Regions from separate parts of the Blautia sp. CAG:257 genome, predicted to be linked through region 3. Evidence: predicted binding sites of a transcription regulator. Region 3 holds the regulator's gene; each other region holds the start of a gene.
The links. The regulator Rex, encoded in region 3, represses fermentation and respiration genes when NADH is low (regulators of the CRP and FNR family bind a similar motif). The targets are predictions, from matches to a motif close to ATTGTTAANTANTTAACAAT.
Positions count from the first base shown of each region.

Region 1 (11,009 bases), on a different contig from region 3:
GCTTCATTTCCAGATATACCGCATTGCTTCCGGATGCGATCCTGCAAAGATCAAGGGCTGCCGAGCCTCCGTTTCTGATGCTGAGGCTCTTCATATACAGTTCCTTTACTGCACGGAAAAAGCTGTCCGCTCCGTCCTCATTATATCTTGCGCATCCAAAAGCCACAATCCCTTCCCCAACAGAAATATTTTCCATTTCAAGCTTCTGTCCGTTCAGCCAGCTTCCCTGACCACGGATTCCCTTATACATTTCATCCACATAGGGATTATATACAAATCCTGCGATCATCCTTCCCTGATGAGCCAGTCCCACAGAGACACAGCTATGATGATAGCCAAACATAAAGTTTGTTGTTCCATCTATGGGATCAATATAAAAGGTATACTCTCCACAGGCCTTTGCTCCCTGATTGCCCTCTGTATCCTCCTCGCCGAAAAACGCAGCTCCGGGAAGAAGCTTTTCCAGTTCCTCAATCAGAAATTTCTGGATCGCTGTGTCAAAATCCGTACAGAAATTGGCAAGGCCTTCTTTTTTGTGAATATTTTCCCGGGTTGGCCTGGCCTGATAAAGCTTTTGTCCTGCCTGACGGACCAGAAGCTCAATACTTTCATAATCCACACTGCTTTTTTCTTCTTTTGGCTGTTCTTCTGAGATTTCGGCTGCTGTTCCTGACACAGAAGAGATACTTTCAGCTGTCTCAGTTTCCGGAGCTTTCCAGGGCTCAACATCCCAGCCTCCTATTTTTTTCACATTTTCCGAAATATATTTGCGGCTGCGGTCAAAGCCCCAGTAGATCAGGCCTCCCAGAAGTCCTCCCACACTGTTGAACACAAGATCTGTCAGCTGGAAGGTTCCGATCTTCAGAAACAGCTGACATCCTTCGATAAAAAGAGAAACAATAAAGCTGAGCCACAGGCTTTTCAGAAGAACGCTCTGTACAGGCATTTTTCGTCTGTCTGTCTTTTTTTCCTCCGCCCAGTATAAAAGAATCATAAACGGGATAAAAAGAATCAGATTCTCAATATTTTCTGTGTAAATTGTCCCATCCGGCTTATGAATACCCCAGATTCCCATAACGCTGTCCAGGGGATTTCCCCAGATCGGTCTGCACAGCAGGGTTCTGAACAGCATCATACACACATAAAACACCAGAAGAAATTCTCTTCGAAACTGACTGCTGCTGCGAAACTCACTGATCCATGCCTGAATCACTGCCCCTGTTCCTTTTTTCTTTATTCTCATATATACGCTCATAAACAGCGCTGCAATGATCAGAGAAGCGCCGCCGGTCTGATAAAGGGCTCCCAGAACATTTTTTATAACCGAAACTGCATATTCCATTTTCATACCTCCCTCAAAATAAAATCTTTGTGCCTATTATAATCAAATCTTATCCAAAATACAATTCTTATGATTCTGAAGCTTTGTATTTTCCATCCTTTTCATTGTCTTACCGGACATCCGCATACTTTCCCACAATTCTGCCTTTTTTTCTGTATAGTCCATTTCGTTCCAAATCTGAATAGCACGGAGAGTTCCGACCTATACTTTTTGCAAAAGGAGGTATTTGCATGAAATTTCAGCGAATTCAGGATTTGCGTATAGATTCTGATCTGTCTCAGAAGCAGATCGGCGAAATTCTCCATATCAGTCAGCGATCTTATTCACATTATGAAACAGGCTCCAGAGATATTCCTGTGGAAATGCTTATCCGCCTGGCGGATTATTATAATATCAGCCTTGATTATCTTGTGGGGCGCAGCGACCGAAAAGAAAAGGTCTGAAAAAACCGACAGGCAGTCCGCTGTTATGCAGGCTGCCTGTTTTTCTGTATTATTTTGCCGGAACAATCTCCAGCCAGTATCCGTCCGGATCATTGATAAAATAAATTCCCATGGCAGGATTCTCGAAACAGATACAGCCCATTTCCTGATGTTTCTTATGGGCTTCCTCCATGTTATCCACTGTAAATGCAAGATGGATCTCATTATCTCCCAGATTATAGTGATCTTTCTCCCAGTCACGAAGCCATGTAAGCTCCAGCTCAAATCCTGTGGCTCCGTCTCCAAGATAAACAAGGATAAAGCTTCCGTCCTCAGCCTCTTTGCGTCTGATTTCTTTCAGTCCAAGAGCCTCCTCATAAAACCGGATAGATTTGTCAAGATCGATCACATTATAATTATAGTGCGCAAACTGGAAATTCATATTAGTTTCTCCCTTCTGTCAGTTCATAATAAAAAATATACTGCTGCATAATGCCTCTGATCCCGTGATATCTGCGGTTTGGAAATCCTCTCTTATAATGCTCATCCAGAACCTGCCTGATATGTGTATCCACAGGAAAAGCATCCATGTGATGCAGGGCAAAAAGACAGATGCAGTCCGCCACCTTTTCTCCCACACCACAGAGTTTCATCAGCTCATTCTTTGCACGATTATAATAACGCATCCTGTAGATTTTTTCCAGTGAAATTTCTCCCTGTACAATGGTGCGGGCCGTCTCCGCAATATACCTTGCGCGATATCCAAGTCCCAGCTCTCTCAGTTCCTGTTCTGTGGCCTCCGCCAGAATCTCAGGGCCGGGAAAACCGTAATATTCCACCCCGTTTCCCGAAATGCGCTTTTCTCCGTATCGGGCGCACAGCCTCTCAACGCATCCTCTGATCCGGGAAATATTATTCTGCTGAGAGATCAGAAACGTAACGATCATTTCCCACAGATCCTGCTGAAGTATCCTGATTCCGCTTCCATGAACCGCGGCCTTGCTTAAATATTGATCCCGTGGATTTATCCTCTCTATATAAGCGCCGTAATCTGCATCCAGGTCAAAATAAGGAACCCAGAAACAGATCAGTTCTGTATCGCTGCAGTTAAAATCCACAATACTTCCATTCTGAGAAACCTCCAGGTACTGATTCCCTGCCACCAGAGAATAAGTATACTCCCCTGTTTTTTTCATGCGAAAACACTGTCCGGAATCACAGATCTGTTCCAGGCTGAAATTATCCAGTTCCATTGTTACCATTTAAAAATCTCCATTCTCTTTTGCTTTGGTTTTCCCCTGATCTTCACATCTGATGACGTACAACTCTGTATTCATCCCCGTTGCGGTAATAAGGACATTCCTTCATATTTCCTGTAAGAAACCGGTAGTATTCATCTTCATCCAGATTCACATCACAGTAGTAGGTTCCTGTCTCATCATCATAAACATAATTTGCACAATAATCACAGCCTGCTGCCTTCACCTCTGTCTGCCTCCTTTGTTCAAAAAATAAGATATATTCCATTCATCTGATGCTGAATTTTATTTTTATGTTTTATTATGCATCTTATCACAAAAGACTGCACATAGTAAATTCCAAAAGGCAGTTTTTTACAAGAAATTTTGCGAAATCCTTATTGCGTAATTCCTATTCATATGGTATGCTGACTCAGAATGTGAACTATTTAACAATAATGAACCACAAAATAAGTAAAGGAGGTCAGGACATGCAGAAACGAAAAAAATCTGTATTCCCCGGCGGCGTACATCCTACGGACGGCTTTGACAAAGCTCTTTCCATGGATTCCGCTGTACAGCCTTACTGTCCGGAAACTGTTACGATCCTTTCAGAGCAGTCCTTTGGAGGAAAATGCAGCTTTCTTGTCAGTCCCGGAGATCATATAAAAAAAGGCCAGCTGATCGGAAAGCCAGAAGCGTTCATGGCCGCTCCCCTTCACGCCAGTGTAAGTGGTAAAGTTCTTGAAATAAAAGAGGTTCAGGAACAGGGCCGCAGCATCATGGCATGTATTGTACAGAAAGATGCTGATCCGGAAGTAAACAAAGAACTTTCCTATTATAATGGGGCTGCTGATATCAGCAAAATCTCCAGCCAGGAAATTCTGACAGGAATCCGTGACGGCGGTCTTACCGGAATGGGCGGCGCAGGCTTTCCCACCCATAAAAAATACGAAACTGACAAAACAATCACGGATCTTCTGATCAACGGCGCGGAATGTGAGCCCTTCCTCACCTGTGATTACCGTCTTATGCTGGAAAACGGTTGGGCGCTTTTAAACGGTGTACGCCTTCTTCTCAAGGCAAGCGGCGCATCAAAGGCTTATGTGTGCCTGGAAGACAACAAGCCTCTGGCTGCAGAAAATCTTAACAAAATTCTGGCTGAAATGACAGCTTCCGGTCTGATGGGTCAGGAAGAAAACATAGAGATCAAGGTTCTTCCTACAAAATATCCACAGGGAGGCGAACGTCAGCTGATTCAGGCAGTTCTTGGGCGTGAAGTTCCCATGGGAGGTCTTCCGGCTGATTCAGCAGTGATCGTTTCCAATGTAAGCACTGCCAAAGCAGCGGCTGATATGCTTCTTGGAGGTCTTCCTCTTACTGAGAGAATCGTCACTGTAACCGGCGCGGTAAAAAATCCCGGAAATTTCCTTGTTCCTGTGGGAACCTCAGCAAAAGAGCTGATTCAGCTTTGCGGCGGAGTTACCGTTTCCGAAAACCGCGTGATCGCCGGCGGTCCCATGACCGGTCCCTGTGTGGCAAATAACTGGAATGGAGAAACAGAGCTTTTCCATGTTACTAAAAACACCTCCGGAATCCTGATCCTTCCGGAACCGGGATTTGAAGAACAGCCCTGCATCCGCTGTTCCGGCTGCGAAAGCGTGTGCCCTGCAGGACTTGTTCCATATAAGATTGAATTTGCTCTTCTTGACGAAGACTATGATCTCTGTGAAAAGCTTTATGCAAGTGAATGTATTGCCTGCGGCTGCTGTTCCTATATCTGCCCTGCAAGACGTGAGCTTTCCGTGCGTACCCGCACAGCCAGAGATATTGTAAAACAGCGAATCAGAGAAAGGGCGGTGAAAAAATCATGAATCAGGTACAAACTTTAACCGGACCTCATATCCGCACAGCTAATACAACACGGAATATTATGCTCCATGTTGCAATTTCTCTGATGCCGGCTCTTCTGGGTTCCATTTACTTTTTCGGGATCCGCTCACTGTATATCACCGGTTTTTCTGTTACAGTCTGTGTTCTCACTGAGTATTTCTGGCAGAAGATCACAAAAAAACCAGTAACTGCCAATGATTTCAGCGCTGTTGTCACCGGAATCCTTCTGGCTTTCAATATGCCGGTTACTGTTCCTCTGTGGGTGGTTGCCGCTTCCGGGATCTTCAGTATTCTTGTTGTAAAGCAGATGTTCGGCGGCATCGGCTGCAACTTTGCCAATCCGGCGCTTATGGGCCGCCTCTTTACCATGGTGGTATGGCCGGGAGCCGTTATGCAGTATGTTGCTCCCCGGACACTGGCAGCTGCAGGTTTTGACGCGGTTTCTTCCGCCACAGTTCTGGGAACAGTAAAAAATGGCGGCGAGGCAGGCTACAGCTATCTTCAGATGTTCCTTGGAGAAACCCCGGGAGCCCTTGGAGAAACAAGCAAGCTGCTGCTTCTTGTGGGATTCGGCTATATGTGTTTTATGGGAATCGTAAATGCAGAAGCTGCTCTTACTTATATTGCGACTGTAGTGATCCTGACCTTTATATTCGGACCGGCAGGATTATTTACCGGAGATATTCTCCTGAACCTTTTTGGCGGCGGTCTCATCCTCGGCGCATGCTACATGCTTACAGATTATGCCTTTGCCACAAGAAGAGGGCGGCTGCTATACGCAGTCACAGCGGGAATCATCACCGCAGCCATCCGTATCTTCAGTTTTTATCCGGAGGGAATCTGCTTCGGAATCCTGACAGCCAACTGTCTTGGCGGCGCATTGTCTCTTCTCTATAAAAAACATGTATACGGAGTAAAAAAAGCTTAATTTGGAGGAAAAATCATGAAAAATAAAGAAGTAAAAGGAATTCTGGCACTGGTTGTAGTGACCGCACTGTCTTTCGGTGTGATCATCGGCTCAAAATCTCTTGCTCTCAGCGCAGGCGGAGACGCTTCCGGTGAAAGTTCAGAAACTCTGGAAGAATTTGATGTAAGCGGTGCAGAAAATATTGAAAAAGCCGGAAAAACAGCTGACGGCTATCTGGTAACTGTCCGCACAAAGGGTTATGTAGGCGATATTGTTATGGACGTGGCTTTTGACAGCTCTGCATCCAAGATCACAGAAGTTAAGGTTGTGGAACAGTCAGAAACTGACGGACTTGGTTCCAAGATCACAGAACCTGAGTTCCTTGACCAGTTCAAAGGCGCAGAAGCACCTGTTTTCCTTCCGGGAATGGACGTTTCTGCCGGTTCCCAGGACAGCAGCTCAGAAGCTGAAGCTGCAAAACCGGAAACAGATCTGTCAGGTCTTGAAGGAGCAGAATTTACAGACGGAACCTACGAAGCAAAAACATCTGAACCGGATTCCAACGGCTTTATTGATGTTGTTTCCCTTACTGTAAAAGACGGCAAAATCACAGAAGTCAACTGGGACGCTGTAACAGAGGACGGTTCCAAAAAAAGTATCATGTCTGAAAATGGCGAGTATACTATGACCGAAGACGGTCCTACATGGAAAGAGCAGTCTGAATCTCTGGCAAAAGCTCTGATCGAAAACCAGTCCCTGTCCTTCCTTACCACTGACGCAGAAGGCAAAACTGATGCGGTATCCGGTGTAAGTATTTCTGTAAGCAGCTTTATTGATCTGGCTGCTCAGTGTATGGAACAGGCTGCAGGACTTGAGCCGGCGCAGGAGGATCCATTTGCAGGAGCAGAGCTCACTGACGGAACTTATGAAGCAAAAACATCTGAACCGGATTCCAACGGCTTTACTGAAGTTGTTACCCTTACTGTAAAAGACGGCAAAATCACAGAAGCAAACTGGGATGCAGTAACAGAAGACGGTTCCAAAAAGAGTATCATGTCCGAAAACGGCGAATACACAATGACTGAGGACGGCCCCACATGGAAAGCCCAGGCTGAAGCTCTTGCCAAAGCTCTCATTGAAAATCAGTCACTTTCCTTCCTTACCACTGACGCAGAAGGCAAAACTGACGCTGTAACAGGCGTAAGTATCTCTGTAAACGGCTTTATCGATCTGGCAACTCAGTGTCTGGAGCAGGCTTCCGGAATCGAGGTGGCAGAGCCTGAGGCAACTGAAGCTCCTGCAGAAGAAGAGGCTCCGGCATCAGCAGAAGGAACACAGATCGACGCTGTTTCCGGCGCTACCAAATCTTCTACCGCAGCAGTAAACGGAATCAACGACGCATATAACTTCTTACAGACAGTTAAATAAGAAAACGGAGGAATCACTATGAAATTAAGATATCCGGCAGAAGCCTTTGCCCTGGGAATCATTCTTTTTTCCGCAGGAATGAAGGAAGCCTTTGCAGCCGGAATCCTGGTGATTTTTACCTCTGTGTTTGCAGAGTTGCTGAAAAATCTCCTGGAAAAAGCTGTTCCTGCATGGAGCCTTCAGCTCTGTGTATATATTGCCTCCGGCTCTGTCTGCGCCTCAGCCTTTCTGGTGGGCTTTGCGGTTCTGGGAACTGCACTTACAACAGAGCTTTGGATCATGGTATTTCTTGTAGGCCTTCTGTGCGCCAGACACGCTCTCTCAGGAAATACAGAGGCTGAATACGGCGAACTCCTCTGGGAGTCAGCCATTGCCTGGGGACTGTGGATCCTGCTTGCCATTTTCCGTGAATTCATGGGAACCGGAAGTATTTTCGGAAACACACTCCTGACAGCATCCTTCCAGTCAAAGGCCTTCCAGCAGACAATTTTTGCTTTCCTGGCAGCAGGTCTTGTACTGGCATTTACAAACGGAATCCTGAAAAAGGACTGCAAAGGAATGAACAGTCTGTTTCCGGCGATTCCCGCCTTTATCCTGTTCCACCCCTTTACAGTGGAAAGCTTCGGCGGTCTTCCCGGAACCTTATGGATCATCATTGTTCCTGTTATTCTGTTCCTTTCTGTAAAACAGACCTTAAAATTTGCCCGCACCGGAAAGGCTTTCCGAGGTCTTCCTGTAGATATGCTGGCAGCAGGATTTATCTATATGATACTGAGCATTTATTAAACAATCAACTCCCGAAGGTTCTTTCCGGCTTTCGGGAGTTTTTATGTTCATCTTTCATCCCTTCACAAAAATATCATTTGACAAACCTTATTTCTGATGATATAATCTCTCCCCGATAACTCAGCAGAAAGGAGCGTTTTCATGACATTTTATCAGGAACTGCAGTTAAATCAGGCGGGGTCAAAAGCACTTATCAAAAATTGTACAACCTCCGGTGAAAAACTGCGTCACACATTTGTTTATCTGTTTAAGATTTTTATTACCATGGTATTCTGCGTAGCCTTTGTTATGGGATACGGCAAAATTTTCGGAGATGAAAACAGTATTGTAGGCGTTATTATTCTTCTTTGTGTTATGGTTTTCCGAAATGCAGACTTTGGAATGAAAATGACCGGCTCCCTTACCTCTATGGCAATTATCTTTTCTATTCTGGCTTTTGGCCCAAGACTTGCCAATATGGCCGGACTTTTTGGAGAACTTCTTATTAACGCAGCCTGCATCTTTGTGCTTCTTTTCCTTGGCTGCCACAACATTATGATGTCCAATCATTCCACGATCGTTCTCGGCTACCTTCTTCTGTACGGTTATGACACCACAGGAAAAGATTACCTTTTCAGACTGGCAGCTATTGCCACAGGCGCTCTTCTTACCGGAATTGTTTTTTACAGAAATCACCACAAAATAGCATACAAAAGAACTCTCTCTGATATTGTAAAAGAGTTTCGTATCGATTCTCTTCGGACACGCTGGCAGATCACTGTAACCTTCGGCGTATCTACTGCAATCTTTCTTGGCGGTCTTTTTCACATCCCAAGAACCATGTGGATCGGAATTGCAGCCATGTCAATACTTATGCCCTTCCGGAATGATCTGAAAGGCCGGGTAAAAGGACGTATTCCGGGAAATATTATCGGAGGGGTTGTTTTTCTTGCCCTGTATCTTCTGTTTTCACCTTCCATTTTACCTTATATTGGAATGATCGGAGGCGTGGGCGTAGGACTTTCTGCTTCCTATAAATGGCAGGCAGTATTTAATTCCCTTGGAGCGATGGCAATTGCAACGGCTATTCTGGGACTTCCGGGAGCAATCCTTTTCCGTATTCTGAACAATATTCTGGGTTCCGTTTACGGTCAGCTTTTTGAAAAAATCAGCAGCAACGTTCTGGATCGTTTCACAGCTTCCGCTTCCTGCGCAGAAGCCTGAAAAAAAGAGTACAGATTTCTCAGATACTGAGAATGGTCTGTACTCTTTTTATGTTTTATTTTACTGATTTTCTTCCAGAATATCACGAACCAGGCAGCGGATAAAATCTCTGCACTTGCCGCATCCGGTTCCAAAGCCTGTAAGCTTCTGAACCTCCTCATAACTGGATGCTCCTGATTTCACCGCGTCCTCAATCATTCCATAAGTAATATTTTTGCAATGACATGCTTCCTTCTCGCGCTTCATCCTCGTGCTCCTTTCTTTTTTACTCCCAGATCTTCCAAGGAGCCTGTCCTTTCTGCCAGAGCTCTTCCAGAAGATTCTTTTCTCTTAATGTATCCATACACTGCCAGAAGCCTTTGTGGCGGTATGCATTCAGCTCCCCTCTCCGTGCAGCCTCTACCAGCGGTTCCTTTTCAAATACCGTATCGTCGCCTTCGATCAGATCCATGATTTCCGGCTCCAGGACCATAAATCCCGCATTGATCCAGCCTCCATCCTCTTTTTTCTTTTCCTTGAAATTTGTGATGCTTCCATCCTCACAGATATCCAGAATCCCAAAACGGCCTCCCGGCTGAGCTGCTGTGATGGTAGCCATTTTACCATGGGATCTGTGATAATCCAGAAGCTCCTTCAGATCAATATCTGCAACACCGTCGCCGTAAGTCAGCATAAAAGTGTCTCCATCCAGGTATTCTCTGACCCTTTTTATTCTTCCTCCGGTCATGGTATTCAGTCCGGTATCCACCAGTGTTACTTTCCACGGCTCAAGAACATTATTGTGAACGATCATCTTGTTTTCCTGAGTAAAATCAAAGGTGATATTACTGTTATGCAGATAGTAGTCTGCAAACCACTCCTTGATCACATGCTGCTTATAGCCACAGCAGATTACAAACTCGTGAAATCCATATTGGGAGTACATTTTCATAATGTGCCACAAAATCGGCTTCTCCCCTATTTCGATCATGGGCTTCGGTTTCAGGTGGCTTTCCTCACTGATCCTTGTGCCAAATCCGCCTGCCAAAATTACAACCTTCATATATGTCTCCAATCCTTATTCAGTATCTTGTATCATGTGCTGCCGCGTTTGTACGACTTCATTATCATTTATTCTAATACAAATCTCAGAAAAATGGAACCACCAAAATAAAGCAAAAAATACAGGCTCTTTTCCATCCTGATATTTCGGATTTCAAGATACCTGTATTCTTTATTCTTCAGCAAAAACTAAAAGCATTATTTCTGCTGCAAATCACCAAATGTAGTTTTTTCTTAAAAGGATCTGGAAGCTTTCTTCTCCTGTGTCTCTTTCCAGAGCCGTTCTGCTTCCGGAGCCCATTTCTCTGCATATGCCACACATTTCCCACAAAGATGTTCCGGAGTTTCCGGTGACTGAAGATCTGTGGAATGTGCGCCGGATTCCTTTACAAGCTTCTGAAGGATCTCAGGATTCTCCAGCATGGGACATGGACGGAGCATATTGTCGTTAAACGGCTGATTATTGTGATAGGCCATAAACAGCGGCTGTTTCAATATCTCAAGAATGGTATTCTCCCTGATGTTTCCATTGGAATAATGGATAAATACACAGGGCTCTGCGTCTCCGTTTGCATTAATATGGAAGTAATTTCTTCCTCCTGCAATGCAGCCTCCAACAAACTCACCATCGTTCTGAAAATCCATGGTAAAAAGTCCGGGACCATGTTCCATATTTCTGATCTCTCTTACCCTGTGGTGCATGTAAGTCCTCTGTTCTACTGTGGGAAGCAGTTCAGGCGAAGCCTCAT
Region 1 covers NZ_HF999114.1:14,844-25,852, forward strand. Annotated here, with positions in the region: gene QVP40_RS12770 (inositol monophosphatase family protein) at 1-1,342, opposite strand, end outside; gene QVP40_RS12775 (helix-turn-helix domain-containing protein) at 1,573-1,785, shown strand; gene QVP40_RS12780 (VOC family protein) at 1,835-2,206, opposite strand; gene QVP40_RS12785 (DNA-3-methyladenine glycosylase family protein) at 2,208-3,026, opposite strand; gene QVP40_RS12790 (DUF6472 family protein) at 3,070-3,249, opposite strand; gene rsxC (electron transport complex subunit RsxC) at 3,494-4,876, shown strand; gene QVP40_RS12800 (RnfABCDGE type electron transport complex subunit D) at 4,873-5,823, shown strand; gene QVP40_RS12805 (FMN-binding protein) at 5,839-7,230, shown strand; gene QVP40_RS12810 (hypothetical protein) at 7,249-8,016, shown strand; gene QVP40_RS12815 (FUSC family protein) at 8,158-9,219, shown strand; gene QVP40_RS12820 ((2Fe-2S)-binding protein) at 9,280-9,465, opposite strand; gene rfbF (glucose-1-phosphate cytidylyltransferase) at 9,485-10,261, opposite strand; gene QVP40_RS12830 (radical SAM protein) at 10,495-11,009, opposite strand, start outside.
Region 1: a site for Rex is predicted at 3,440-3,459, ahead of rsxC (electron transport complex subunit RsxC). Genes of this name have one in related genera too.

Region 2 (11,009 bases), on a different contig from region 3:
CATCCACTGTCTCCACTGCCTTAACTGCTGCAGCTTCCACACCTGTATGACCTACCATATCCGGATTTGCAAAGTTAATGATCACAACATCGTATTTATCGGATCTGATAGCCTCAACCAGCTTATCGCAAACCTGAGGTGCGCTCATCTCCGGCTGAAGGTCATAGGTTGCAACCTTCGGAGATTTTACAAGGATTCTGTCCTCTCCCTTATTTGGCTCTTCTACGCCGCCATTAAAGAAGAAAGTAACATGTGCGTATTTTTCTGTCTCTGCAATACGAACCTGAGTCATATCATGTGCTGCCAGATATTCGCCAAAGGTATTGTGAAGCTGTACCTTGTTAAAGGCTACCATCTTATTCTGGATCGTATCATCATAATTTGTAAAGCATACAAAAGTCAGATCCAGTTTCTTCTCACGCTCAAAGCCTTTGAAATCATCGTCACAGAACGCTCTTGTAATCTCGCGGGCACGGTCCGGACGGAAGTTAAAGAATACAACAGAATCATGGTCCTGAACGGATGCAACCGGCTTTCCGTCTTTTTCGATCACAGTCGGAAGCACGAATTCATCTGTTTTTTCGTTGTCATAGGATGCCTGTACAGCCTGTGCCGCGTCTGTTCCCTTTACGCCTTCACCCTGGGTAAGAGCCTTGTAAGCAAGCTCTACACGATCCCAGCGGTTGTCTCTGTCCATTGCGTAATAACGTCCGGAAACAACGCCGATCTCACCTACGCCGATCTCATTCATCTTGGCCTGCAGCTCTTCAATATATCCTTTACCGGAAGCCGGAGGTGTATCACGGCCGTCCAGGAAGCAGTGAACGTAAACTTTTTTCAGTCCCTCTCTCTTTGCCATTTCCAGAAGTCCGTAAAGGTGTGTATTATGGCTGTGGACACCGCCGCCAGAAAGAAGTCCCATAAAATGAATTGCAGAATCATTGTCCTTTGCATTTTTCATTGCTGCCAGAAGCGCCTCATTCTTAAAGAAATCGCCGTCATTGATTTCTTTTGTGATTCTTGTAAGCTCCTGATATACAATACGTCCTGCACCCATATTCATATGTCCGACTTCGGAGTTGCCCATCTGGCCGTCCGGAAGTCCTACTGCCAGTCCGCTTGCATTTCCTTTTACAAAAGGATAGTCTGCCATCAGGCTGTCCATAACAGGAGTCTTTGCCTCATATACTGCGTTGCCGTCATGTCTGTCATTCAGTCCATAACCGTCAAGGATCATCAAAACAGTTGGTTTTTTGCTCATAATGTTCTCCTTTTTGTATAATTTCTCTGCATAAACGCAGAGTCTTACTTTACTTATTCTTACCTATTATATACTACCAAAAATCAGGAATTTTTCAAGGATTTTCCCGGAAAAATTCCCGGTATTTTATCTGGCGTCTGTCAGGCTGGCACACAGATCATGGCCGAATATCCAGGTCAGCAGCATACAAGTATCTGATCTTTTCTGTTATTCTCCATATACCCGGAGCATACTGGAGATTTTATGTACAAAGCTTCTTCCTGAAAGTTCCTCCATTGCTGTACGGAAATCTCCCTCCCGTACCTTTCCTGTGATGACTACAATCTCTGCGCTTTCATTTGTCTTTGCCTGCTTCTGGATAATCTGGGCCACGCTTACATGATATTTTGCAAAAACAGCAGTCATTTCTGCCAGAACACCGCAGCGATCTTCAACCTGGAGTCTGAGGAAATAGCAGTTCTGTGTATCGGCCATTTTTTTCACTGGTATTGTCTTATAGCAGGTACAGCCGATCCTTGCACAGCAGTCAGCCTTCATGTTGCGGGCAATATCAAAAATGTCTCCCACAACAGCGCTGGCTGTAGGAAGCTCTCCGGCTCCCCTTCCAAAGAACATGGCGTTTTCCACTGCATCTCCATTCACAAATACTGCATTATAAGAATCGTTCACTGAAGCAAGAGGATGTGTGCTTGGAATCAGCATCGGGCATACGTAAGCCTCAATCCCTTCCTCTGTGTTTCTGGCAACCCCCAGAAGTTTTATATCACAGCCCATTTCTTTTGCATAAGAGATATCTTTTGCTGAAATTTTTGTAATTCCTTCAATATATACGTCGTCAAAAACAACTCTGGAGTTAAATGCAACTGAGGCTAAAATTGCAACCTTGCGTCCTGCATCAAGACCTTCAATATCTGCTGTAGGATCTGCTTCCGCATAGCCAAGCTCCGTGGCAAGAGCCAGAGCCTCCTTAAACTCCATTTTATCCTGGGTCATTTTTGTAAGTATAAAATTGGTGGTTCCATTTACAATTCCCATAACCTCTTTCATGTGATTGCCTGCCAGACACTGCTTCAGAGGACGGATAATCGGAATCCCGCCTGCCACTGCCGCCTCAAACAGAAAATCCACCTGATGTGTTTCTGCTGTATCAAGAAGTTCTTTTCCGTATACAGCGATCAGATCCTTATTTGCAGAAACCACATGTTTTCCGGCTTCAAGCGCTTCCAGAATACAGGTTCTGGCAGGCTCAATTCCTCCCATCAGCTCTATAATAATATCAATATCCGGATCATTGACAATTTCTTCCCAGTTGTTTGTAAGCACAGAAGGATCTTCCACCTTTGCCGCCGCCTTTTCCAGATTCCGAACCATGATCTTTTTGATCCGGACAACACTTCCAAGCTTGGCTTCCATCTCCTCTTCCTGATTTTTCAGTACCTTATAAACTCCTGTTCCCACTGTTCCAAACCCAAGAAGGGCTGCATGAATCACCTTTTTCTCCATAAAAAAACTCCTCTCTTTCTCTGACATATGGATGTTTTTTTAATAGTAGACTGCCAGAGGACATTTGTCAAGTAACGTGTTAAAGTTTATGCTGAATTTCCCTTAAAATCCATCTGTAATTACATTTACGCAAAAACACCGCAGAACATTCCGGTCCCGAAATTGTGTTTCCAGAACCGGATATTCTGCGGTGTTTTTATTGGTTAAATATACAGTTGATACTTATTTGTAGTTTACGATCTTTCCGAACTCTTCTTTCAGAGAAGCGCCGCCAACAAGACCTCCGTCGATATCGTTCTGTACGAACAGTTCCGGAGCAGTTGCAGCATTTACAGATCCGCCGTACTGGATACGGATTGCTTCTGCTGTTGCTTCATCATAGATTTCAGCGATGCATGCACGGATTCCTGCGCAAACTTCCTGAGCCTGCTCAGTTGTAGCTGTTTTTCCAGTTCCGATAGCCCAGATCGGCTCGTAAGCGATCACTGCAGTTTTTGCCTGATCTGCTGTTACGTTCTGGAAACCAACCTTAACCTGCTGACGGATGAAATCCATTGTCACGCCCTGCTCTCTCTGATCAAGAGTCTCGCCGCAGCACATGATCGGAGTAATTCCGTGCTCAAAAGCTTTCAGCATTTTTTTGTTTACAGTCTCGTTTGTCTCTGCAAAATATTCTCTTCTCTCAGAATGTCCGAGAACAACATATTTTACGCCTGCATCTGTGAGCATAGCCGGAGAAATCTCGCCTGTGTAAGCGCCTTTCTCTTCAAAGTACATGTTCTCTGCGCCGATCTGGATATTTGTTCCTTTGCAAGCCTCTACAACCGGGATAATGTCAATAGCCGGAACGCAGAATACTACGTCAACTTCTTCATTATTTACAAGCGGTTTCAGAGTTTCTACTAATTTAACTGCTTCGCTGGGAGTCATGTTCATTTTCCAGTTACCAGCGATAATTTTCTTTCTTGCCATTTTTATTTTCTCCTATCTTGTTAAAATTATCTTATATCTGATCTGCCGTCGTAAAACAGGGATTATCATGATTCTCCTCTTCTGCAGGGGAAATCGATTCGCTGCAATACGATTGCCATTTCCCGTGTATTCCCTCAACCAGGCTCGTTTTTGCCTGCTAAGGTATGGAAATGGTCTCGCACTAAATTCACACTAAATCCGGAACTTCACTCTCGCTCGTCCTCATTAAGTGTTTTATTTATCGTTAGCTGCTGCTACGCCCGGCAGTTCCTTACCTTCCAGGAATTCCAGAGAAGCGCCGCCGCCTGTGGAAATGTGGCTCATTTTGTCACCAAATCCAAGCTGGTTTACTGCTGCTGCAGAGTCACCGCCGCCGATGATTGTTGTTGCGTCTGTTTCTGCAAGAGCTTTTGCTACAGCGATTGTACCTTTTGCAAGAACCGGATTCTCAAATACGCCCATCGGTCCGTTCCATACAACAGTCTTGGCTGTTTTAGCAGCCTCTGCATAAATCTCTGCTGTCTTCGGTCCTATATCAAGTCCGAGTACGTCTGCCGGAATTGCATCACAGTCAACATACTCAGCCGGGATCTCAGCATCGATCGGGTTCGGGAAAGATTTTGCGATAGCAGTATCTACAGGAAGAAGAAGTTTCTTGCCAAGTTTCTCTGCTTTTTCGATCATTTCCTTGCAGTAGTCAAGTTTGGTATCGTCTACAAGAGAAGCGCCTACTTCAAGACCTTTTGCTTTAAGGAAAGTATAAGCCATACCGCCGCCGATGATGAGAGTATCGCATTTCTCAAGAAGGTTGGAGATTACGTTCAGTTTATCAGCAACCTTTGCGCCGCCAAGGATAGCAACAAACGGTCTTACCGGAGTTTCTACTGCTTTTCCAAGGAAGTCGATTTCTTTCTGCATCAGGTATCCTACTACACAGGTGTCGATGAATTCTGTAACACCAACATTGGAGCAGTGTGCTCTGTGAGCAGTTCCGAATGCATCATTTACGAATACGTCTGCAAGGGAAGCAAGATCCTTGCTGAAAGCTTCTCCGTTCTTTGTTTCTTCTGCACGATAACGTGTATTTTCAAGAAGAACGATTTCTCCGTCGTTCATAGCGTCTACTGCTGCTTTTACTGTGTCGTCAACAACAACAGGGCTTGCAACAAATTTTACTTCCTGTCCAAGAAGCTCAGAAAGACGAACTGCTACAGGTGCAAGAGAAAGCTCCGGCTTCGGTTCTCCCTTCGGTTTTCCCAGGTGAGAGCAGAGAATGATCTTTCCGCCGTCAGCAACCAGTTTCTTAATAGTAGGAAGAGCTGCCACAAGACGGTTTTCGTCTGTGATCTTTCCCTCTTTCAGCGGCACGTTAAAGTCGCATCTTACCAGAACCTTCTGGCCTTTTACATTGATATCATCAACAGATTTTTTATTTAATCCCATGATCCTATAACCTCCGAATTTTAATAAAAAAGGAATCCGGCCCTAATCAGACCGGACCCCTTACTGAGTCTATTTCATTCTTTCGTATGAAACAATTATGCTCCGAGAAGTTTGCCAAAGTGTTTGATTGTACGAACCATCTGGCTTGTGTAGGAGTTCTCGTTGTCATACCAGGAAACTACCTGTACCTGAGTTGTTCCGTTATCAAGCGGAAGAACCATAGTCTGAGTAGCATCGAACAGAGAACCGTATTTCATTCCTACGATATCGCTGGATACGATCTCGTCTTCGTTGTATCCGAAGGACTCGTTGGAAGCTGCTTTCATAGCTGCGTTGATCTGCTCTTTTGTTACATTTCCTTCAACAACTGCTGTAAGGATTGTAGTAGAACCTGTTGGGGTTGGAACACGCTGTGCAGCACCGATGAGCTTGCCGTTCAGTTCCGGAATAACAAGACCGATAGCTTTTGCAGCACCTGTGCTGTTCGGAACGATATTAACTGCAGCTGCACGGGATCTTCTCAGATCGCCTTTTCTCTGCGGTCCGTCAAGTGTCATCTGATCGCCTGTGTAAGCGTGGATTGTGCACATGATACCTGTCTTGATAGCTGCAAGATCGTTAAGAGCTTTTGCCATCGGAGCAAGGCAGTTTGTTGTGCAGGATGCAGCGGAGATGATCTTGTCTTCGCTTGTAAGACCTTCGTGGTTTACATTGTAAACGATTGTCTTAAGGTCGTTTCCTGCCGGAGCGGAAATGATAACGTGTTTAGCGCCAGCATCGATATGAGCCTGAGCTTTATCTTTGGATGTGTAGAATCCTGTACACTCAAGAACAACGTCTACGCCGATCTCTCCCCAAGGAAGCTCTGCAGCGTTAGCTTTTGCATAGATTTTGATTTCTTTTCCATCAACTGTGATAGAGTCTTCTCCAGCCTCTACTTTGTCACACAGTTCATATCTGCCCTGTGTAGAGTCATATTTTAATAAGTGAGCCAGCATTTTCGGGGAAGTAAGGTCGTTGATAGCAACGATTTCAAATCCTTCTGCTCCAAACATCTGACGGAAAGCCAGACGACCGATACGGCCAAATCCATTAATTGCAACTTTTACTGCCATGATAAATTCCTCCTATGAATTAAATGGTTGATTATGGCGCTCCCTCTATTGTTAAAGAAACGTCAACCTGAACATATTGTATCGAATCTCATACAAAAATTCAAGACTATTTTGGAAAAAACATTACAAAAAAAGTAAATCTCTGTGCTATAATCGGCTTATAACATACATAACGGAGGGTTTCTATGAAAAACAGCATTTTATGGGACTGTCATATGCACTCTTCTTTTTCTGCCGATTCCGACACAGACATGGAAAATATGATCAAAAACGCTATATCACGGGGACTTGAGGGTGTCTGCTTTACCGAACATCTGGATCCGGACTATCCGCCCACCCCGGATCAGCAGGTTTTTCATCTGGAAGTGGAGGCATATGCAGACAGGCTTGCTTTTTTAAAAGAAAAATACAAAGACAGTATTACGGTGAATTTCGGTATTGAATACGGGCTTCAGCCCCATCTGAAAAAACATTTCAGCGAACAGTTAAGCAGATTTCCCTTTGATTTTGTCATTGGTTCCTCTCATGTCGTTCACGGTCAGGACCCTTATTACGGGGAATATTTTAAAAACCGTGAGGAAGCCCGGGGCTACAGAGAATATTTTGAATCAATTCTGGAAAATCTGGATGTGTTCTCAGAAATGGATGTATACGGACATATCGACTATATTGTACGCTACGGCCCAAACAAAAATCTTTATTACAGCTATGAACGATATCAGGATATTCTTGACGAAATACTTCGTACTCTGGTCCGTAAAAATATCGGGATTGAACTGAATACAGGCGGTTATCATTATGGTCTTGGAGAACCCAATCCCTGCACTGCAGTGATCCGCCGTTACCGCCAGCTGGGAGGCGAGATTATTACAGTTGGCGCAGATGCCCATTCTCCGGAAAAAATAGCTTTTGCCTTTGACAAGGCTACAGATGTTCTGATTGACTGCGGTTTCCGGTATTATACCATCTTCAAAAACAGAACGCCGGAATTTATCCCTCTAAAATAAGTGATCATCAACTGCAGCTTTTGCTTTTTCCCTGCTGCAAAAGCTGCATCGTCTGTGCATCATTCCAATTTCCATATACAATAATAAGGAAGTTTCTCAACACAGATATCGTCTCTGTACTGCCGACATAAAACGTCTGTGCTGATTCTGCACTCTCTTTCTGTGTGCATCCTGCAAAAACAACATAACGCGGATTTTGTCCATAGAATTTTTATATGATTCATTTCTGTTCACAGGTCACCATAATTCATCTCTGCCTGATCGTTTACTCTGGCATACTTGACATTTCACTACTACCCTTGTAAGATTACTATAAAACCTGTCAGACAATACTGAAAAACAGGCGAAAAATTGTATTTTAAAACAACTAATTGTGTTGGAAAATCAGCGAAATCCCATTATTTTTGTAGAAGAAAATATTTTCTGCTGATTCTCATGATAAGCAAAGGAGAATGATTATGGCAAAGAAAAGACTCCAGAAAAAGAAAGCTGCGGCAAAGGCTGAAGCAGAACGTATAAAAACTGCTTCCGGCTCTGTACAACATAGTAATGCAAAACTTGAAACGAAAAAAACAGAGGTTGAAAAAATCGCCACCTCCAAAACAGAGCCCGTTAAGGTTGAAACAAAGAAGACTGAGCCTGTTAAGGTCTCTACCTCTAAAACTGAGCCTGTTAAGGTCGAAACCAAGAAGACTGAGTCCGTTAAAGTCTCTACCTCTAAAACTGAGCCTGTTAAGGTGGAAACAAAGAAGACCGAGCCCGTTAAAGTCTCTACCTCTAAAACTGAGCCTGTTAAGGTCGAAACAAAGAAGACCGAGCCTGTTAAAGTCTCTACCTCTAAAACTGAGCCCATTAAGGTCGAAACAAAGAATACCGAGCCTGTTAAGGTCGAAACAAAGAAGACTGAGCCTGTTAAAATTCCGGCTGTGGAAAAAGATACGGCTGTCTATCAGGAGCGTCTGAACCGTCATATGGATGAACTGAAATGGCTGTACTGTGAGCTTTACCAGGATGATCCTCAGGTTATGGAGCATCTCACTCAGCTTCTTGACGGGCTGAAAGGTTTTTATGATGCGCGAAACGCAGATCTGAAGGCTTCTGATCTTTCCCGCGAAAAAGATCCACGTTGGTATAAGCGCAACGATCTTACTGGAATGATGATGTATGTAAACTCCTTTGCCAAAACCCTGAGCGGTCTGGAAGGCAGGCTGGATTATGTACAGGAGTGTAATGTCAACTATCTTCATCTGATGCCGCTTCTGGCCTCTCCGAAAGGCCGCAGTGACGGCGGATACGCTGTTTCGGATTTTCGTTCTGTTCAGCCAGAGCTTGGAACTATGGATGAATTTTCTCACCTGACCTCAGAATGTCATAAACGCGGAATCAGTGTATGCCTTGATTTCGTTATGAATCATACCTCTGAAGAGCATGAGTGGGCAAAGCGTGCCCGCGCCGGGGAAAAAGAATATGAGGATCGTTATTTCTTCTTTGATTCCTATGATATTCCTGCGCTTTATGAAAAAACCTGTCCTGAAGTATTCCCCACCACTGCTCCGGGAAACTTTACCTGGCTGGAAGATATCCGGAAGCATGTTATGACTACTTTTTATCCCTACCAGTGGGATCTGAATTACCGCAATCCTGTAGTTCTTAATGAAATGGTCTTTAATATGCTTTATCTTGCAAATCAGGGCGTTGATATTATACGGCTTGACGCAGTTCCCTATATCTGGAAACAGCTTGGAACCAACTGCCGCAATCTCCCCCAGGTACACACCATTGTCCGCATCATGCGTATGATCTGTGAGATTGTCTGCCCCGGTGTGCTTTTACTTGGTGAAGTTGTTATGTCCCCGGAAAAAGTAGTTCCTTATTTCGGAACTGTTGAAAAACCGGAATGTCATCTTCTTTACAATGTGACAACCATGGCAACTACCTGGCACACTGTTGCAACCAGAGACGTCTCCCTTCTGCGCCGCCAGCTTGATATTGTTGCTGAACTGCCCCGCGATTATGTTTTCCAGAACTATCTCCGCTGTCATGACGACATCGGCTGGGGACTTGATTATGATTTTCTGAGCTGCTCCGGAATTCAGGAGATTCCTCATAAAAAATACCTGAACGCCTTCCTCACCGGAAGCTATCCGGACTCCTTTGCAAGAGGAGAACTGTACAATGATGATCCAAGGCTTGGAGATGCCCGTCTCTGCGGAACAACTGCTTCTCTGTGCGGCATCGAGCGCTTCGGATTTGAAAGAAACGAAGACGGAGTAAACCGGGGAATCCGATACGACATTACGCTCCATGCCTTTATGCTTTCTCAGTCAGGAATTCCTGTCATTTACAGCGGTGATGAAATCGGTCAGCTGAATGATTATTCTTACAGAGAAGATCCGGAAAAGGCAGAGGATTCCCGCTATCTCCACAGAGGTGATTTTAACTGGGAACTTGCTGAAAACCGTAAAAAGCCTGAAACTGTACAGGGAAAACTGTTTCCTGCCCTTGATCATCTGGAAAAAATCAGAAAAGAGCATACTGTATTTAACAGCGACACCGCCCTTCGCACCATTGATACATGGGATTCTTCTGTTCTTGCTCTTGTACGCGAGAATGAAGAAGAAAAATTCATCGGAATCTATAATTTCAGCGAATATGATAAGGTCGCATGGATCAATGAAGAAGACGGTATATATACAGATCTGATCTCCGGGCGTAAAATGGAAGCCAAAGGAGTTCAGATACCTGCTTTTGGATGCTTCTGGCTTTGCAGAAAAAAATAATCTGTCTGACAGACTGTGCCTTTTCAGACAGGAGACAAAAGAGAACAGGCCTGACACGATTTCGCTGTCAGGTCTGTTCTCCTTTTACACAAAATAAAACCGGGCTTTTATCTTTCCACAATTTTCACTCTGTTATTTTCTCAAAATGAATTCCGGACTTTTTACTACATATTCACTTTCTCTGTAACAGGCACCTCTCTCACCTTTTTACTCTGCCAGTTCTCTGACCGCCTCTATCCCTGTCCGTATCTCTTCTTCTGTATTAAAATGGCTGAAGCTGAAGCGTACTGCTCCCTGCGCTTCAGTTCCCAGCGCCTGGTGCATCAAAGGGGCACAGTGAGCCCCGGTTCTTGTGGCAATGCCATAATCCATATACAGGGCATCTCCCACTTCACCAGAATCATAATCCCTGATATTCAAGGTTACTATGGCGCAGCGGTTCATGGTACGGAAATCCCCATAAACCTTCACTCCCGGAATATCTCTGACTCCCAGATAGAACTGCTTCATCAGAGCCTGCTCTTTTGCGCGTATGGAAGCAATCCCCTGCCGATTCAGATAGTCCACAGCAGCCCCAAGTCCTGCCAGACCGTGTCCGTTCAGGGTTCCTGCCTCCAGAACAACAGGCATTTGTGAAGGATGTTGTTTCTCAAAGGTCTTTATGCCGCTTCCGCCGGACTTCAATGGACGAACATACACCCCTGTCCTCACATATATACCTCCTGTTCCCTGGGGGCCCAGAAGTCCCTTGTGTCCGGTAAAGCAGAGAATATCAATATTCATCTTCTGAACGTCAATATCAAATACTCCGGCAGTCTGGGAGACATCCACCACAAAAAGAATCCCCCTCTCCCTTGCTGCTGCGCCAATTTTTTGAATATCCGGTACATTACCTGTAAGATTTGAGCCATGGGTACAGATAAAGGCC
Region 2 covers NZ_HF999113.1:21,868-32,876, reverse strand. Annotated here, with positions in the region: partial or broken gene gpmI (2,3-bisphosphoglycerate-independent phosphoglycerate mutase) at 1-1,261, opposite strand, end outside; gene QVP40_RS12640 (homoserine dehydrogenase) at 1,469-2,764, opposite strand; gene tpiA (triose-phosphate isomerase) at 2,987-3,736, opposite strand; gene QVP40_RS12630 (phosphoglycerate kinase) at 3,971-5,179, opposite strand; gene gap (type I glyceraldehyde-3-phosphate dehydrogenase) at 5,275-6,294, opposite strand; gene QVP40_RS12620 (histidinol-phosphatase HisJ family protein) at 6,480-7,301, shown strand; gene QVP40_RS12615 (amylosucrase) at 8,273-10,081, shown strand; gene QVP40_RS12610 (aminotransferase class V-fold PLP-dependent enzyme) at 10,289-11,009, opposite strand, start outside.
Region 2: a site for Rex is predicted at 6,342-6,361, ahead of gap (type I glyceraldehyde-3-phosphate dehydrogenase). Genes of this name have one in related genera too.

Region 3 (11,009 bases):
AGAACCTCATCTCCGTCCTTTCCTACAAGTGTCACCTCGTCACCTGTGTGAACCTCAGGAATATCTGTTACATCTACCATAAACTGATCCATACAGATCCGCCCGATCACAGGAGCCTTTTTTCCATGGATCAGGACCCATCCTTTGTTGGAAAGACTTCTGGGATATCCGTCTGCATAGCCTACAGGTATGGTGGCAACCTTCATGTTTTTTTGTGCAGTAAAGGTTCCTCCATAACTGACCGAAGCCCCTGCTTTCAGTTCCTTGACATAACTGACATGGCTTTTCAGCTCCATAGCAGGCAGAAGCCTTACAATATCCCGTTCCACCTCATCAGAAGGATAAATTCCATAAATGGTGATTCCGGCACGGACGGCATCCATGTTTGCTTTTGGCATACGGATAATGCCTGCGCTGTTGGAACAGTGCTGTACAGGAATTCTGATTCCACTTTCATGAAGCAGTCTCTCAAAGGTCACGTAACGTTCCAGCTGTTTTTCAGCAGGAGAGAGATCTGTTTCGTCTGCTCTGGCAAAGTGGGTGAACAGTCCCTCCACTTCTACATTTGAAAGTTCTGTGATCTTCTTAATTTCCCGAACGCTTTCTGTGGTATCAGAAAATCCAATCCTGCTCATTCCTGTGTCAAGTCCAATATGGATATGTACTGTTTTTCCCTGACGGACAGCCTCCTCTGACAGCTTTTCTGCCATGGAGTATTCGCTGACAGTCAGCCGGATCTCCTGCTCCACCATATCAGGAAAATATTCCTCAAATACGATTCCCAGAATCAATATTGGCTTTGTTACCCCAAAGGCACGAAGCTGAAGCGCCTCCTCTGCGGTAGCCACTGCAAATCCCCAGATATAGCTGTATCCATGAATCAGACGGGCAATGGCTTCTGCTCCGTGGCCATATCCGTCCGCCTTGATCACAGCAATGATTTTTGTGCCCTTTGCGATATTTTTTTTCATTTCTCCAAAATTATGCGCAATAGCATCCAGGGATACTACTGCTTTGATTCTGTCATATCTCCTCATGTCTTCCTCCGTACTTCAATACCTCCGGAATTGTCAGGAGCAGATCTCCCGCCTTCATTCCATACATTCCCTTGTTCTCAGCTGCCAGATCGCCTGCTCTTCCGTGGATAAAAACTCCCAGCGCTGCGATCTCTGTCATTTCACCAACTGAAAGCGCCTCTCCTCTGTACATACAGAGCATTCCGGCAAGAACCCCTGCAAGTACATCTCCGCTTCCGGCTGTTGCCATTCCGGCATTTCCGGAAAGATTATACCATACTGTGCCATCGGAACCGGCCGTTACAGTACAGGCATCCTTCAGTACACAGACAGAGCCCGAAGCTCTGGCATATTCCAGTGCCGAGGCTTCCCGGCTGTCCTGCAGCTCTCCAATACTTTTTCCGGTAAGCCGGCTCATCTCTCCCATATGGGGAGTCAGAATCACATGACTGCCCAGAAGGTTTTTCCAGGACAGATTTTCTGCCAGAAGGTTCAGACCGTCTGCATCAAGCACCACTTTTTTTCCGGATAAAGCTTTTTCCAGAAACCAGTGCACCTTAAACCGTGTTTTTTCCGAAATTCCAAGTCCCGGCCCCATCAGGATCACATCACACCAGTCAAAGGCATTCTGATAGGCCGCTTCTCCTTTTCCACAATCAATAATGGCTTCCGGAAGCAGGCTCTGCAAAGGAATACGGTTGCTTTCATCGGTAAGAATACGTACCATTCCCGCACCGCCGGCAAATGCTGCCGCTGCGCAGAAATAGGCGGCGCCGCACATTCCCGGGCTTCCTGCCACTGCAAGAACCTTTCCGAAGGTGGACTTGTTTCCTTCTGGTGTTCTTCCGGGAATCTTTTTGGTATCTTCCACTTCCAGAATTCTCTTTTTCTCAAAAACACCAGACTCTCCGTAAACGCCAATATCGGCCAGAACCGTTCTTCCGGCATTTTTTCTGCCCGGATAAAGGCACAGCCCCGCCTTCAGAAATCCAAAGGTCACGGTAAGATCCGCCTCAAAAGCAGCACCCATCACTGCGCCGGTATCTCCGTTCACCCCGGATGGAATATCAACAGCTACTTTCCAGGCAGTCATCCGGTTCATGGTTTCTATCAGTTCTTTATATTTTCCCATAACAGGACGGGCCAGTCCCACACCGAAAACAGCGTCTACTATAGTAGTATATTCACGCCACTGCGGGTTATTCACAACCGGAACATGATAATTTGATGCAATGGAAAGCTGGCGCGCGGTTTCATGGGTAAAAGAGGAATGATTTCCTGCCACATAAATCTCAGCCTGATATCCATGAAGAAAAAGGATCCGGGCAATGGCAATTCCGTCTCCTCCGTTATTTCCGCTTCCGCAGACACAGAGAATCTTCTCTTCTGTGTTTTTTTTATGAAACACCTTTTCCATTTCTTCCACAGTTTTCAGAGCCGCCCGTTCCATAAGAACACAGGAAGGAATGCCTCTCTTTTCAATCGTATACGCATCCAGCTGCTTCATTCTCTCACAGCTTACCACTTCTTTCATCTGATCCCCTCCTTTTTTGTATCTGTCTGCTTTATGTCTTTTTACATCAAAAGGCTGTCAGCCCGGAATAGGGTGACAGCCTGCTGAGATGGGCTAATTTTCGTGTTCCTGACGGTACTGGCTAAGATTGTAAGAAAGCCGCATAAGGCTCTCGGAAAGATGTACATTCTCTACGATCACATCATCAGGAGTATCCAGATCAATATGCGCAAAATTCCAGATTGCCTTGATTCCGTTCTCAATCAGAATATTTGCCATATCTCCGGCCTTATTTTTCGGAAGCGTAAGGATTGCGATCTCAATCTGATTTTCCTTCAGGAAAAACGGAAGATCACTGATCATCTGAATCTCAATTCCCCGCACTGCGATCCCTTCCAGTACAGGATTGATGTCAAAAATGCCCATCAGCTTAAATCCGCGTTTTTCAAAATCCACATAGTTTGCCAGCGCCTGTCCAAGATTACCGGCGCCCACGATGATCATGGGATGAACCGTATCCAGTCCCAGAATCTTTCCGATCTCTGTGTACAGGTATTTCACGTTATATCCGTATCCCTGCTGTCCGAATCCGCCGAAATTATTCAGGTCCTGACGGATCTGAGACGCTGTCACATGCATTTTTTTGCTGAGGTCATTGGAAGAAATACGCTCCACATTTTCTTCCAGCAGTTCTCCAAGATATCTGTAATAACGCGGCAGCCTTTTTATCACTGCTTTTGAAATTTGTTTTGCCTCCACGGGATGATCCTCCTTCTGATTTCCTATTAATTATAACGAAATGTTATTTTAATGTCAAATAAAGTTTTTTCACTTCGCAAAAACTTTTTGGTCTTTACAAAATCATTGTAAAAGCCTTATAATCTTACAGTACGTATTAAGATAAATTAAGGCATTTGCGGAGGAACAACAATGATTTTAGCATGTCAGGGCATCTGTAAATCCTTTGGCGAAAAAGAGATTTTAAAAGATGCCTCTTTTCACATAGAAGAGCGGGAAAAAGTCGCTCTGATCGGTAATAACGGCGCAGGAAAAACCACTTTGCTGCGCATTATTATGGAAGAGCTTTCTGCTGATTCCGGAAACGTGATACTGGCAAAAGATAAACGTATGGGATATCTGGCTCAGTATCAGGATATTTACGGACAGCGCACCATTTACGAAGAGCTTCTTACAACCAAACAGCACATCCTTGATATGGAAGAACGCATGCGCTCCATTGAACTGGAAATGAAGCATGTACAGGGCGAAGAGCTGGAGCAGCTTATGAACACCTATACCAGACTTACCCATGAATTTGAGCTGGAAAACGGCTACGCATACAAAAGCGAGCTTACCGGCATACTGAAGGGTCTGGGCTTTGGGGAAGAAGACTTTGAAAAACCGATTGAAACTCTTTCCGGAGGCCAGAAAACAAGGGTAGCTCTTGGCAAGCTTCTGATCTCCAGGCCGGATATCCTTCTTCTTGACGAGCCTACCAACCATCTGGACATGGAAAGTATTGCCTGGCTGGAAACCTATCTTCTGAATTATCCGGGAGCTGTTTTTATTGTTTCCCATGACCGTTATTTTCTTGACAAGGTAGTGACTAAGGTAGTAGAAATCGAAGCCGGTCAGGTGATTTCTTTCCAGGGCAACTACTCTTCTTATGCAGAAAAAAAGGCGCAGCTGAGAGACGCCCAGTATAAGGCATACCTGAATCAGCAGCGGGAAATCAAGCATCAGGAAGCTGTGATCGTTAAATTAAAGTCCTTTAACCGTGAAAAATCAATCCGCAGAGCTGAAAGCCGTGAGAAAATGCTGGATAAAATCCAGAGACTTGACAAGCCGGTGGAAATCCAGACTCATATGCGTCTTTCTCTGGAACCAAGAACCGTAAGCGGAAATGACGTTCTTACTGTAGAGGATCTGTCCAAAAGCTTCCCCGGCCAGACACTTTTTACAAATATCTCCTTTCAGATAAAAAGAGGTGAGCGGATTGCGCTGATCGGAAATAACGGGACAGGAAAGACTACCATGCTGAAGATTCTTAACAGCATCCTTCCTGCAGACTCCGGAAGCTTTTCCCTGGGCTCCAAGGTTCAGATCGGCTACTATGATCAGGAGCATCATGTGCTTCATTCAGAAAAAACTATTTTTCAGGAAATTTCGGATTCCTACCCCACACTGACGGAAACAGAGATCCGAAACATGCTTGCCGCCTTTCTTTTTACCGGAGATGATGTTTTTAAGGAAATCTCTTCTCTTTCAGGTGGAGAAAGAGGAAGGGTCTCTCTTGCCAAGCTGATGCTCTCAGAAGCCAATTTCCTGATCCTGGACGAGCCCACCAACCATCTGGATATTGCTTCCAAGGAAATTCTGGAGGAAGCTTTAAACAGCTACAGCGGAACCGTCCTTTATGTTTCTCATGACCGTTATTTTATCAATCAGACCGCTACAAGGATTCTTGACCTGACCCATCAGGCGATTGTGAATTATATTGGTGACTACGATTATTATCTTGAGAAAAAAGAGGAGCTGACGGAAAAATATGCGCCTGCCCCGTCTGATCCTGCTGAAACCAGAGCACCGGAAACAGATAACTCTGACAGCAAGCTTTCCTGGCAGCAGCAAAAGGAAGAACAGGCCCGCAGGCGAAAACTGGAAAACGAACTGAAAAAAACAGAAGCCAGGATCGAAGAGCTGGAAAAAAGAGATAAAGAAATCGATGAAACTCTGGTGCTTCCGGATGTGTGCACCAATGTGGCGCGCTGTACTGAATTAAGCCGCGAAAAAGAGGCGGTTCTGAAGGAACTGGAAGAATTATATGAAAAATGGGAATCCCTCGCCTGAGGTTTTCCCATTTTTGCTGTCCGAAACCGCTGTTCATATGATCCAAAGCAGTTCCTGTTATTTTGATTTTTGTACGGTTACTTCATTATACGGTCCAGTGACTCCCGCACGGCCAGAATAAAGTCTCTGCTGGAAAGCACCTTTGGATGCTTGATGGTTGTGATCATGGCAAGATCCTTTGTCATCTTTCCTGCCTCAATCGTAGAAAGAGTTGCTTTTTCCAGTTTATCCGCAAACTCAGTCAGAGCTTTATTTCCATCCAGTTCTCCTCTTTTACGAAGCGCGCCTGTCCATGCAAAAATTGTTGCCACTGAGTTGGTAGAGGTTTCTTTTCCTTCCAGATGTCTGTAATAATGTCTCTGTACTGTTCCGTGGGCCGCCTCGTACTCATAGTATCCGTCCGGAGAAACAAGAACAGAGGTCATCATGGCAAGAGAGCCAAAAGCAGAAGAAACCATGTCGCTCATAACGTCTCCGTCATAGTTTTTGCAGGCCCAGATGAATCCGCCCTCGGCTTTCATTACACGGGCAACCACATCATCAATCAGGCTGTAGAAATATGTCAGTCCTGCCGCATCAAATTTCGCCTTAAATTCCTCTGTAAAGATCTTCTGGAAAATTTCCTTGAATTTGCCGTCATAGGTTTTGGAGATAGTATCCTTTGCTCCAAACCACACATCCTGCTTTGTATCAAGAGCGTAATTAAAGCAGCTTCTTGCGAAGCTCTCAATGGATGCTTCCATATTGTGCATTCCCATGGCAACACCCGGAGCCTTAAATTCCTGTACAAGAGAGCGTTTCTCTTCTCCGTCCTCAGAAGTATATACCAGTTCTACCTTACCCGGTTTCTCTACATAAAATTCTGTGTTTTTATACACATCGCCATAGGCATGACGGGCAATGGTAATTGGTTTTTTCCAGTTACGTACACAGGGTTCGATTCCTTTTACAACAATGGGAGCCCGGAATACCGTTCCGTCAAGAATAGCGCGGATGGTTCCATTAGGGCTTTTGTACATTTTTTTCAGATCATATTCCTTCATTCGGGCATGATTTGGAGTAATCGTAGCGCATTTTACTGCAACACCGTATTTTTTTGTGGCATTGGCAGCATCTACGGTTACCTGATCGTCTGTTTCGTTCCGGCAGGCAAGCCCGAGATCATAATATTCCGTATTCAGATCCACATAGGGAAGCAGAAGTTCCTCTTTGATCATTTTCCAGAGAATACGGGTCATCTCATCTCCGTCCATTTCTACCAGGGGTGTTGTCATTTTAATCTTATCCATGTATTTTATCTCCTCTCCGGTTGAAGCATGTTCTGTTTAGTATTGTACAAAAAAACTCCTCTTCCGTCAACGCTGATGCTTTCACTTCATAAAATATTTATGATTCTGCCCCTCTTTCGTCTACAGTTCCAGAAACCGTTCCAGGTTAAATCTGCCCCATCCCTGCTGGTTTCTGGGAAATCCCATATCATCTGCACTGTCCTTCAGCATCATTTTAATCTCCACATTGGTAAGAAGGGGATCTTTTTCAAGCGCCAGAGCAACGGCCCCTGAAACAAAGGGCGTAGACATGGAGGTTCCGCTTTTCATCCGGTATCCGCCCTTTGATGAGCAGGAAATGATCCGGTTTCCGGGAGCTACAAGATCCGGCTTACATATACATTCAAACGTAGGGCCTCTTCCGGAAACTCCTTCCGTTCCCACAAGCATGTCACTGGAACCTACGGTAATGATCTTTCTGCTGCTTCCCGGCGCTGTAATGCTCCCTGGCAGCGGTCCCTGATTTCCTGCCGCTGCCACGACCACCAGCCCCCGATCCCATAATTTCTCCACTCCCTGTATCAGGCTGTTATGTTCTTTTCCGTTTTTACAGGTGGTTCCCACAGAAATATTCACAACACGGATATGGTATTTTTGCATATGACGGATGATCCAGTCAAAGGCGCACAATACATCCTCTTTGTTTCCGTTCCCAAACCGGTCCAGAACCTTCAGCCCGATGATCCCGCATCCAGGAGCCACTCCCCTGTATTTTCCCCCGGAGGCTGTTCCGTCTCCACAGAGAATTCCGGTTACATGAGTTCCATGCCCATTATCATCATAAGGAGTCTGTTTATGTGAAATAAAATCAGAAAAAGCACAGATTCTGTTTCCAAAATCCGGATGCGGAGAAATGCCTGTATCCAGAATTGCCACACCGATGCCCTTTCCGGTATAATTCATCATTTTCATGAATATACTCCAAAAAAGAAGCTTTATTTTAATGTATTCAGTCTGAGAATTATTTGCGAATTTTATAGAATATGAATATTTTTCATAGATTTGCCAATACTGTAAACCATCGGAATAACTTAAGTATGGATCACAGATTGCAGCCGACAGGATACTGACCGCCCTGATGAAACCCGCTGCATAAAAAGGAGGATTTTCATGGCGTTTATTTTATTTCTGATCATATTTTTCTGTCTGCAGTCCTTTGTCCTGTTCTGTTGTGTAGCTGCCGGAAACGACCCGGCATCTCAACTGATCTCAGATCAGGAGCAGATGGACTATATCAAAACCTGGATGGAAAACCACGAAATGTAACCGGAATTGAAAAAACAAACCGCAGGGAGACAATCAGCCAATCTCCTTCTGCGGTTTCTTACATAATCTATAACGGATCAGAGACTTGCTCTGATCACCTTAGGCTTGCAGCCTGCGTCTTCCAGAGCCTTTACAATCTGATTTTTATGATCGGTTCCAAAGGCCTCCATGGTTACTTTCAGCTCTACGGCCGCATTACGGTTGGTGGTAACAAACTGATTATGGTCAAGCTTAATGACATTTCCCTGATTCTGAGCTATGATGCTTGCCACACGTACCAGCTCTCCTGCTTTATCCGGAATCAGCACAGAAACTGTAAAAATACGGTCTCTCTGGATCAGTCCGTGCTGAACTACAGAGGACATGGTAATTACATCCATATTTCCTCCGCTTAAAATAGACACTACTTTTTTTCCGGTAAAATCCAGGTGGCGAAGAGCCGCCACAGTCAGAAGCCCGGAGTTTTCTACGATCATTTTATGATTTTCAACCATATCCAGAAAAGCCATGATCAGCTCATCATCTTCAATGGTAATGATGCTGTCCAGATTTTCCTGAAGATACGGGAAGATATGCTCGCCCGGAGTCTGCACTGCAGTACCGTCCGCTATGGTATTTACATGAGGAAGGGTTACTACTTCTCCTTTTTCCAGAGACGCTTTCATACAGGCTGCTCCTGCCGGCTCTACTCCGATCACCCTGATATGAGGATTCAGAAGCTTCGCAAGAGTGGAAACACCGGTAGCCAGACCGCCGCCGCCAATAGGTACAAGAATATAATCTACAAGAGGAAGCTCCTGGACGATCTCCATGGCAATGGTACCCTGTCCGGTGGCAACTGCCGGATCATCAAAGGGATGGATAAACGTATAGCCTTCCTTTTCTGCCAGCTCCAGAGCATAAGCGCAGGCCTCATCATAGACATCGCCCTTCAGGATCACCTCTGCACCATAGCTTTTTGTCCGTTCCACCTTAATAAGAGGCGTTGTGGTAGGCATTACGATGACCGCCTTTACCCCGAATTTGTGAGCCGCATAGGCAACACCCTGGGCATGGTTTCCGGCTGAAGCAGTGATCAGTCCTTTTTCTCTTTCCTCATCTGATAAAGTGCTGATCTTATAGTAGGCTCCGCGCACCTTATATGCACCTGTCCTCTGCATGTTCTCCGGCTTCAGAAAAACTCTGTTTCCGGTGAGCTCGGAAAAATAACTGCTTTTGATCAGCTTTGTCTCCTGGGTTACTTTTTTTACAATCTCTGAGGCTTCCTCAAAATTCTCCAGTGTAAGCATATTCATTTTCTCCTTCCCGTATTCTTAATCTTCTTTTTCGTTTACATCAAACAATGCATTTACAAAAGTATCTGCATCAAACTTCTGAAGATCGTCAATAGTTTCTCCCACTCCAATATATTTTACCGGGATATCAAGTTCTGACTGGATCGCAACTGCAATTCCGCCTTTGGCTGTACCGTCAAGCTTAGTCAGAATGATTCCTGTTACATTGGCAACCTCTGCAAACTGCTTTGCCTGAGCAAGAGCATTCTGTCCGGTGGTTCCGTCAAGTACAACCAGAGTTTCAAGATAAGCTTCCGGATACTCCCGCTCCAGAATACGGTAGATCTTTCTCAGCTCTTCCATCAGATTTTTCTTGTTATGAAGGCGGCCTGCTGTATCGCAGAGAAGCACGTCTGCGTTTCGTGCCTTTGCTGCAGCTACTGCGTCATAGACAACAGAGGCCGGATCCGCTCCTGACTGTCCGCCGATAATCTCCACGCCGGCGCGGTCTGCCCACTGGGAAAGCTGCTCTCCGGCAGCTGCACGGAAGGTATCTGCTGCCGCCAGAATCACCTTTTTCCCTTCATCCTTTAATTTTCCTGCCAGCTTGCCTACAGAAGTGGTTTTTCCTACTCCGTTGACGCCAATCATTAAAATTACAGATTTACGGTTTTCAAACTCATATTCTGTGCTGTCTACCCTCATCTGATCTTTGATGCTGTCGATCAGAAGCTGCTTGCATTCCATCGGGTTTTTGATATGCTTTTCCGCAACCTGTTTCTTCAGATTTTCCAGAATTGCAGAGGTGGCGTTGATGCCGATATCCCCCATTACAAGAATCTCTTCCAGCTCTTCATAAAAGTCCTCGTCTATACTGGAATATCCGCTGAAAATGGAGTCAAACCCCGCTACAATATTATCTCTTGTTTTTGCCAGTCCGCTGACAAGCCGTTTAAAAAAGCCCTTTTTTTCTTCAGCCATACTCATGCCTCCTTTTATTTGCTCAGCTGATTTTCTACAAGATCCACAGAAACCAGCGTTGATACACCCTTTTCCTGCATGGTGATACCATAAAGCCTGTCTGCTGCGTTCATGGTTCCACGCCTGTGTGTAATTATAATAAACTGTGTATTTTTCGTCAACTTCTGAAGATACGAAGCAAAACGTCCTACATTGGAATCATCCAGGGCCGCCTCAATCTCATCCAGCAGACAGAACGGAGACGGTTTCAGATTCTGGATAGCAAAAAGAAGGGCTATGGCAGTCAGAGCCTTCTCTCCGCCGGAAAGCTGCATCATATTCTGCAGTTTTTTGCCCGGTGGCTGGGAAATGATCTTAATCCCTGCTTCCAGAATATCCTCATCCTCTGCAAGCTCCAGCGTTCCTTTGCCTCCGCCGAAAAGCTCCTTAAAGGCCTTGTCAAACTCTCTCTGGATATCATGAAATTTTTCTGCAAACTGTCTGCGCATTCCTTCATCCAGCTCCTGGATAATACTTTCCAGAGTTTTTTCTGCCTGTACCAGATCCTCATACTGTCCGGAAAGGAAGGTATGTCTTTCCAGAAGGTTTTTATATTCTTCAATGGCATTGACATTTACAGAACCAAGTCTGCGGATCTCATCCTTGATCCTGGAAATATTTTTTTTCATTTCCTGTCTGTCATTAAGCTCCTCTTTTCTGTGAGAAAGAGCACTGTTTGGAGTGATCTCATATTCCTCCCACATATAGGAAATCTGACTTTCCCTCTGCTCTTCCACTTTTT
Region 3 covers NZ_HF999046.1:46,992-58,000, reverse strand. Annotated here, with positions in the region: gene alr (alanine racemase) at 1-1,037, opposite strand, end outside; gene QVP40_RS06510 (bifunctional ADP-dependent NAD(P)H-hydrate dehydratase/NAD(P)H-hydrate epimerase) at 1,024-2,550, opposite strand; gene QVP40_RS06505 (redox-sensing transcriptional repressor Rex) at 2,644-3,288, opposite strand; gene abc-f (ribosomal protection-like ABC-F family protein) at 3,460-5,379, shown strand; gene QVP40_RS06495 (NADP-dependent isocitrate dehydrogenase) at 5,457-6,668, opposite strand; gene QVP40_RS06490 (S8 family peptidase) at 6,789-7,619, opposite strand; gene QVP40_RS06485 (hypothetical protein) at 7,818-7,973, shown strand; gene ilvA (threonine ammonia-lyase) at 8,051-9,262, opposite strand; gene ftsY (signal recognition particle-docking protein FtsY) at 9,287-10,228, opposite strand; gene smc (chromosome segregation protein SMC) at 10,243-11,009, opposite strand, start outside.